DNA from 2 places in the Vreelandella sp. 162(4c) genome. Region 1 is predicted to be linked to the other one. Evidence: predicted binding sites of a transcription regulator. Region 1 holds the regulator's gene; the other holds the start of a gene.
What was found. Region 1 encodes FliA, which starts transcription of late flagellar genes. Its sites were predicted from a motif close to CTAAAGTTNNNNNNNNNNCNGCCGATA; they were not measured.
Positions count from the first base shown of each region.

Region 2: a site for FliA is predicted at 2,587-2,613, ahead of AC4EYZ_RS16630 (flagellin N-terminal helical domain-containing protein). Genes of this name have one in related genera too.

Region 1 is NZ_CM176981.1:2,404,131-2,408,550, reverse strand. Features, by position in the region: gene flhF (flagellar biosynthesis GTPase FlhF) at 1-467, shown strand, start outside; gene AC4EYZ_RS11010 (C15 family peptidase) at 464-1,036, shown strand; gene AC4EYZ_RS11005 (flagellar protein FlhE) at 1,062-1,493, shown strand; gene AC4EYZ_RS11000 (RNA polymerase sigma factor FliA) at 1,520-2,221, shown strand; gene AC4EYZ_RS10995 (motility protein A) at 2,262-3,083, shown strand; gene AC4EYZ_RS10990 (OmpA/MotB family protein) at 3,089-3,763, shown strand; gene AC4EYZ_RS10985 (GAF domain-containing protein) at 3,787-4,420, shown strand, end outside.
Region 2 is NZ_CM176981.1:3,623,317-3,627,736, forward strand. Features, by position in the region: gene AC4EYZ_RS16615 (WbqC family protein) at 1-716, opposite strand, end outside; gene AC4EYZ_RS16620 (DegT/DnrJ/EryC1/StrS family aminotransferase) at 713-1,807, opposite strand; gene AC4EYZ_RS16625 (hypothetical protein) at 1,849-2,106, opposite strand; gene AC4EYZ_RS16630 (flagellin N-terminal helical domain-containing protein) at 2,649-4,100, shown strand; gene AC4EYZ_RS16635 (hypothetical protein) at 4,297-4,420, shown strand, end outside.

The DNA.
Region 1 (4,420 bases):
AACTGTGGACTGCCTACGCCGAAGTCGAGGACGCCAGCGGCACGGCGCTACTCGCCTGGTTCGGTGAAGTTCGCGATCCGGAAAGCGCCAAAGTAGTGGCGCGCCGCTACTGGCTTACCCCCGCTCGGCTAGGAGCAGAGGTGCTCTCACTGCTGTTAACCCAGCTGCAAAGCGAAGGCTTGGCCGCCTTGACGCGTCGCGCGTGGCAGCAGTTAAAAGAGGCCGATAGCGGGGATCTAAATGCTGAAGTTCGCCTATTGATGGCCAGCGGTGTGGCATCGGTCGCCGGGCATCTCGATGTTGCTGATGATGAGGAGGCGCAGACGCTGCGTGGCGATCTGCTCAACCTATTAGGCAACAGCCGTCGCCGCCGCGATACCGGCATGCTTGATGCACTGGTCTACGCCTTTATGGCACGAGATGCGATTCGTCAAATGGGCAGTGTTAGTCGAGAGGGCGTGGCGTGAGCGAACAGGATCAAGCATCGGGTCTACGCAAGTGGGCAAACCTGCAGCGCCAACAGCAGCAAGCTGAGGGTACAGTTGATGTTGCGGCGGCAGAACACGTGCCGGAATCTGAACAGCCTAGCTCTCTGTTAAAGCCGACAACTGCAGCGGTGGAAGAGCCAGCAACGGTGGTAGCGCACCGGCCCAAAATTCCGCTTATTGTGGTCGGACTACCGGGTAGTGGTGCAGCCCAGGTGAACAAGGTTAAAGCACGATTAGGGCAGTGGTCGACGTTAGGTCGAAGCTGGGCCGGTGATCCTGAGGATTGGGATATTCATATCGTCATGGCCGAAACGGCCGACCTAGCCCAACTTTGCGATCAATACAGCCGTTGGGCACTGTGGATCAGTAGCGATGCCGATACCTTTGCTTCCATGTTCCGTACCTTGCGTCAACTACATGAGCGTGGCGGGCCGCGCCGTTTGCTGGCGCTCCACGAGCCGCACTTGCCGCGTCAAGGGTTGCTCAATAACTTGCGTGAGGCAGCTGATTACTACTTAAATATGGAGCTGTTGGTACTTGCACGATGAGCGCACTCTGCCGAGGAGACCAAGCATGCTAAGCTGGCTATTAAGAGGGAGACTGCTACTGAGCCCAGTACTGCTGACAGGGTGTCTACTAGCAGGGGTAACGGGAAACGCCCAGGCGACACCCGGTAGCTGGAGCAGCCAGATACCAGGTCTGATGGTAGCGATGAGTGATCGGTCAAGCGCTAGCCAAAACGCTACCCCACCTGCTGCTGCTAACAATGTGGAGTCAGCACAGCTCGGGCGTATTCATTGGCAGTTTCAATATCCCCCTGGTGCGTTATTAAACGCTTGGCTGTGCCATCCTGAGCAGTGCGTTGCGTTAGCTGGCATGCGGGGGACTACCACTGCCCTGGCGGGGTTTGCCGCGGATGCGCCGTTGCATTTTCGCTTCGCTTTACGTCCGGGGCAGCGGCCTGTTCGTGTCCAGGGGCTGCAAATGATTGTGAACTATCAGTGAAGGCTGGATAGACGCGAGGCGAGAGGATGTACACAGCACAAGGCAGGATCAAACAGAGTGAGCTGTTGACGCAATACATGCCACTGGTACGACGTCAGGCCTTGACGCTTCAGGTCCGTTTGCCAGCCAGTATTGAGCTCGACGACCTTATTCAAGCCGGGATGGTAGGGCTGCTGGAAGCGCTGGGGCGCTTCGATGCCACCCAGGGGGCAACGTTCGCGACGTTTGCCAGTCAGCGTATTCGCGGTGCAATGATGGATGAATTACGTACCCGCGACTGGTTGCCCCGCAGCGTGCGCCGCTCAGCGCGAGCGGTTGACAGTGCCGTTCGTCAATTAGAGCAACAGCTCGGACGGGCACCAGAAGAGAACGAAATCGCCCAACACCTTGAAATGCCGTTGAGTGAGTATCAGCAGCTCCTCAACGACACCAACAGTGGTCAACTGTTGCCGTTTGAAGAGCTGGTGGCCGACGGTGGCGAGCCTAGCAATAATGAATTGGCTAATTCACCGTTCGAGCAGTTGCTAGACGGCCAGCAACGACAAACGTTGATTGAGGCAATTGAAGCGCTGCCAGAGCGTGAAAAGCTGCTAATGGCGCTGTACTACCAAGAAGAACTCAACCTTAAGGAAGTAGGGGCTGTGTTGGGCGTCACGGAGTCACGCGTTTCACAACTGCACAGCCAAGCCGTCAGCCGCTTACGCGCGCGTTTACACGACTCGGCATAACACCTCTTTTTACTCACTTGTGACCGGCAAGGAGCCGTGGATGAACCCTTCGACGCTGATAGGCATATTTGCCAGCATACTACTGTTGGTGAGCGTGCTGTTTTTCACCGCAGAGTCCCCTGAAAGTTTTATCAATTTGCCGGGTTTGGCCATTGTGGTGACCGGTACCCTAGCGGCAACCTTTATCAGCTATCCGCTGAAAGAGGTGCTCCGCGTCGTACGGTTGGTGGGCTTGGTATTCCGGCGCGAAAATACCTATATGCGTGACGATATCCGCGAATTGGTGGATATGTCGCGACTCTGGTTTAAGGGCGATGTACGTGCGGTCGAGCGCGAGTTGGAGCATACCCGAAACCCGTTTTTGCGTACCGGGATCCAACTGGTCATTGCCAACACCAAAGAGGATGAAATTTTTGACATGCTGCGTTGGCGCATTGCCCGTCTTAAAGCGCGTGAGCATGCCGAGGCACAAATATTCCGTACCATGGCCACCTACGCACCCGCATTTGGCATGATCGGCACCCTGGTGGGGCTGGTCAATATGCTGGAAGTCATGGACGCAGGCGACCTGCAGGTGATCGGCCCGCGCATGGCGGTGGCCCTGCTCACCACCTTCTACGGCATTTTACTCGCCAACTTGGTGTTTAAGCCGATTGCGGTGAAACTCGAGCGCCGCACCGAAGAGCGGCTGATTACCATGAACATGGTGCTGGAAGGTATTTCGCTGATTACCAAGCGCCGCCTGCCGTCGTTTATTGAAGAGACCCTCAACTCGTTTGTAGCTAACTATCACGATGAGATCCGTGATAACAGCGTCAAACCAAGGCCTGATTCGTCGGTTAGTGCGGCGGCGAAGGGGTAGGCCAGATGCTTGACCGTGATACGCGCCACGCACTGGAAATGACGCCGTCGCCAGGCGATGGTGACGAGGGTTGGCTAACCAGCTATTTGGATGTGCTGACGCTGCTAATCACGCTCTTTGTGCTGCTGCTTTCACTGACACCGCCGGGAGGCGGTGAGGCGGCTGATACTGCTTTCATGCGCTCGGCTAGCGCTGTATCATCATTGCCGCTGGCGTCTCTAGCCACTGGTATTCAGCCCCGCCATTCAGGGGTTCAGCCGCAGTTTGATGGGCTCGACATCCCCGGTGTCAGTGTTTCGCAAGGGAGTGAAGGGGTCACGTTACGTATTGATACCAGCCTTTTATTTCCCAGCGGTCAAGCTGTACTGACTTCCCGTGGGCAAGAGGTGGTAGAAAGCCTTATCGATGTGCTGACCCGTTTTGACGGTCAGATTTCGGTAGAAGGCCACACCGACAGCGTGCCTATTTCAACGGCCCGCTTCCCCTCTAATTGGGAGCTTTCATCAGCGCGGGCTATCGCTGTGGTGAGGCATTTAGAGCGCCAAGGATTCAATATCTCTCGTATGCGGGCCGTCGGTTATGCCGACACCCAACCCATGGAACCGAACGCAACGGCGGAGGGCCGAGCTGCCAACCGTCGCGTAGAGTTGTTGCTAAGGCAGCAGGTCGAGGGTGAATAGATTGCGAGGCCACGTTTGTGTCCATGTACCACCCGCGGTTGCAGTCGTTTGGAGCTCTGCTGGTTTTAGATGCCGATTGTCGCCGCATTCAAGCCAGTAGCACCAACTTAACCCGCTTGACCGGTATTGAGCGCCCTGAAAATGGGCCGCACACTCTTGCCTATGTGTTAGGAAAACGGCTAAGCCAGCGGGTGCGCCGCGAGTTGCAGGGGCAGCAGAAACTCTCCGGCCCGCTGGTGTTTATTCGTTCCAAGCATAGCAACATGCGTTTTCAGCTCTATGCTTACCGAGCAGGTGGGAAGGTCATCGTCGAGATTGAGCCACTCAACCCCCAAGGTAAGCGCCGCCTGCTTGGCACAGTCAATGAGCGGCTGATGCATTTAGCCGACGCAACCCACCAGGAAGAGCTGCTCGACTGCTTGGTTAACGCTATTCAACAGCTCACCGGCCATGATCGCGTCACCGTGTGCCATTTCGACAGTGATTGGCATGGTTTAATGGTTGCCGAAGCGCTGGGCAACCAGCTGCCCTCGCTGTTGGGTCAGCGCTTCCCCTCAAGCGACTTCCCTGTCGCCTTACGCAAAAGTTACCAACATTACCCCGTTCGGTTAATTGAAGACGTCGATGCGCCGCCTGAAACGCTGACTCCCGCCTACT
Region 2 (4,420 bases), 1.2 Mb from region 1:
TTGCTGAGCATAGAGAAGTCATTTTCCAATATTTTCTGTATAGAGTTTTTATCATTCCACATCATAATGTCAATAATTGATAATCCTTCTACAAATTTTTCTCGATATTGAGGGTATGCATTGAGTGATGGTTTTAAGAATCGAAGAGCGATTTTTTCTTTATCAAATTCATTTTGGTTAAATATTTTACTGCCACCATAAAGGTTGGTATATTGTTCTGCTTTCTTTGCTTTAGATATCTCGAGTGCCCATTGTCCAGGGTGGCTTATTTCTGGCAGATCCCAGCTTTGTTTTGATTGAGATGATATAGGCGTTTGAATGCCAATATATTTTGCTGTTTGATTTAGTGTTCGTTCTAACATTGTGCTTAGTTTTTCATCTTTATAAGACAGGCATTCATATAAGAAATCTAATGTTTCATTATAATGAGGTGCCTTTTTGTAGATTGTTAATTTCCCCAGGATATTGTCAACCCATCGATGATTGGGCGATATTTTAATTTCATTGATGTGAGGGAATTGGCCACGCTTAGACAACGGTACAGTAATATACTGCCAAGCTTTTTCTATGTTTGGATGTAGAATTCGATTTCGATTTACCCATCCTTTGTCAATAAACTGTATATCATCAAAAATTATCCACTCATCGACATGATTCATTAGCTGAAAATAGCCGATGTATGGAAAAAAATATGGCTGCATGATCGCCAGATTCATAATTTTAATTCCATCTTTATTAATTCAATAATACGTAATTGCTCTAGCTGGGTTAGCCTTTCAAAAATCGGTAAGCACAATATGCTACTGGCAATGTCTTGTGATATCGACTTTTTTACATGGATACCCAAGCTCTCGACTGACTCTAGCGACGGGTAAAAGTACCGTCGGGACTGTACGCCGTTTTCTTTGAGGATGGCGGCAACGTGCATGGCTTGGTCTTCGCTTTCGAACACCACAGGAAAGTAGGCGTAGTTGTACATAAGAGTATCGTGTTTGGCTTGTAGTTGCAGGGGTTTCGGCAATGTTTGCTCGTACCTATGCCAAACTTGTGCCCGTGCCTTCAAGTTTTCCTTCATTTCATCCAGCACACAAAGCCCCATTGCCGCATTTAGCTCGCTCATTTTGGCGTTGATGCCCAGCTCTTCGATGCTCTCCTGGCCGGTGATGCCGAAGTTGATCATTTTCTTTGCCCGTTCCAGGTCTTCTTTTTTCTTAAAGATAATTGCGCCGCCTTCACCGGTGTGAAATAGCTTGGTGGCGTGGAAGCTAAGCGTAGAGGCGTCGCCATGTTTGAGCAGGCTTTCGCCTTTGTAGCCTACGGCGAAAGCGTGAGAGGCGTCGTAGATCACTTTTAGGTTGTGTTTGCTTGCAATGCCATCAATGGCTTCTACGTCGCAGGCGTTGCCAAATACATGTACAGGTATAATGGCACGGGTTTTCGAGGTTATTGCTGGCTCAATGTTTGTTGGATCCAGGCACCAGGTGTCTGGGTCAATATCTGCAAATACGGGATCCACTCCTTCCCATCTCAGGGAGCTTGCAGTGGCTACAAAGGTGAAAGGCGTGGTTATGGCCTCAGTAGGCGCACGATGGCCGGTAATGCCCAGTGCGCGATAAGCAATCTGTAGTGCTAGTGTGCCATTAGCGACGAGCAATAGGTTTTCTACCCCAAGGTATTCTTCCAGTCGCTTTGTTAGCTGCTGTACCAATTCACCGTTGTTGGTGAGCCAAGCACGTTCGTAAATGCCGTCTATGTAGCGGTCAAGCTTTTCACGGCTAGGCAAGTAGGGCTTGGTTACAGGGATCATAATGTGCCTTTTATTGAACTGAGCAGTTCCACACGCGTCATTTATTTTTCGTTTGCCAGCTGTTGTAAATAAGCTCCGTATCCACTTTTCTCAAGAGGTTCGCTCAGGTTCATCAACTTCCCTTGGCTTAACCAACCCTGATTAAATGCAATCTCTTCCAGACAAGCGACTTTGTAACCTTGTCGTTTCTCAATTGTTTCTACAAATTGTGCTGCTTCTAAAAGGCTTTCGTGTGTACCTGTATCCAGCCAAGAAAAATTAAGACTCAACACTTCTACATGAATATCGCCACGTGACAGGTATCTTTTGCATGATGTCTATCATGCTACGCCACTGTTCTATGCCGTTGTATTGGTATATCGGCAATTTCCTTGGCTTCTTAACCTTTGACATTTGCCTAGCGTGGTTCCTGAGCATCCTGGTGGCATAGCTTATCAAAGTATGCCTGCTCTGATGATTTTGTTCGTGTGATCTCATGAAATAGGCATGTGAAAACAGGTGTTGTTATCGCCTATGTTGCCATAAGGGGCTTGATGGCAAATAGGAGAAAAGGCCTTATGTTAAGGCCTATGCTGAGCATTCGCACGCAGAATGAAGCCGAGTGGCTGACGTTGGATGCCCCAGTAAGTAGGGCATCGCGCCTTCACTTCAAAGGCTGAGCTAGCGGCGCCAGCTCTTCGATATCGAGTGTCTCTTTTGTGTTAAATTCTTCATAAACCTAGGTTGGCTGAGTTCAGCGCTGGACGGTCACAGGATTTGGGTATCTACTCCAGAGAATCCTAAAGTTCCTACCGCTCCTGCCGTTACCTATTGCAACCAATTGTGTACAAGGATGTCCTTAATGGCATTTATTAATACAAATCAACTCTCCTTGGGTGGCCAGAACCAGCTCAAGCGCTCGCAGTCTTCCATGGAGACCGCTATTGAGCGCCTGTCGTCGGGGTTGCGTATCAACGGGGCGAAGGACGATGCAGCAGGGCAGGCTATTACTAACCGCATGGAGTCCAATCTTCAGGCGGGCAAAGCCTTAACCCGAGGCATCAACGATGGCATTTCGCTGATGCAAACTGCTGAAGGTGGTCTTGATAGCATTAACGATATTTTGCAAAGAGCGCGTGAGCTGGCCATTCAATCCGCCAACGGCACCCTATCTGATGCTGATCGCTCCTCGGTCAATGCCGAGTATCAGCAGCTCTCAGAGGAGATCGACCGACTGTCCTTCGGTACAGAGGCGTTTGGTAAGACACCACTCGCTCCCGCTGAACCGCGCCCCTTACCGGTTAAGCTCGGCGAGGCACCTCATATTACTGAGCTTCTTGGGCCTGGTTTTGAGAGTTTTACCTCCGGTACAGTTTCATTGGCTTACATACCTGAGGGGGCCACTAACGTCACGCTGGAGATCGACTCTTTTGGTTTAGATGATGACATTCAGATCTTCACGCAAGATGGGAAGCATCTGATAGGGACGCCTATTGATGGGGCTCATCCTGACCATGTATGGCAGTCCCGGGACGCTACGGATCTTAATGCTTCACTACTCACGCCTGATAATGGATTTGAACCTGGGGCCAGTTACGATGCTAGCCTGCTACAAGATGCAGCGGGGAGCTATGACCTAAACTCGCCGCCTGTTGAACTTGATTATAACGACATGAAAATTACTTATAGCGGCGACGGTGATCGGCTTGATGAGGCATCGGCTGATGATGACGGTACCGAGTTTAACAACGGCAACCTGTCAGAAAATATGCTGGAGCGAGTAACTTTCGATAAAGTCACCGAAAACCTGATTGTTTTCGTGGTAGGCCAAGGTTCATTTAATGCCAGAGCTACCTGGGATGAAATGCCAATTGAGTATGACGACCCCGAGCCAGTATCAACCCCCGTTAGCACTCCTACTAACATCGTGGTCAGTGCGGGGGTTGGTCAGAAAATGGATTCCATCACGATCACTCCTACGCCTTCTGATACACAATCACTGGGGCTTGAAGGAGTGGCGCTGGATCCAATAGAGAAGGCCTTAGAAGCAATACAGAAGCTTGAGCAGGCAATGGGACAGGTTGATGAGTATAGAGGTCAGTATGGGGCGCTCAACAACCGCTTTGAATCTGCCATTGGCACCTTGAGCCAGGAGCAAGTGAGCTTGGGAACTGCTAAGTCGCGAATCGAGGATGCGGATTATGCCGTAGAGACATCTAATATGATGCGCGCACAGATTTTGCAGCAAGCTGGTACTTCGATGCTAGCCCAGGCCAACCAGAATCCCCAAAGCGTGCTTTCTCTGCTGGATTAATTAACTAACCGATTGGTGTGTTAATTGTGCAAGTCCTGACATACGGGCTTGCTTCTTCTAAAACCTCTGCCACTAATTACTTAGCCTGCAAAATTGATCTTCCTGGCGTTTGCTCGATAATGAGTAGTTATCTTCGGTACTCGTCAGCCTGAGGGTGCTCAAACTGTACGTTCCTAACTGGTCAGGAAAACACCCCATGGATCCGCATAAACTGGCGGTAACCTTAGCGATTGCTGCAGGTTGGTTGAGTTTTAACAGCCTTATCGTTTGCATGTATTTCCTACTGAGCGGTAGAGGCGTGCTGGAAGGGGGAATGTGGC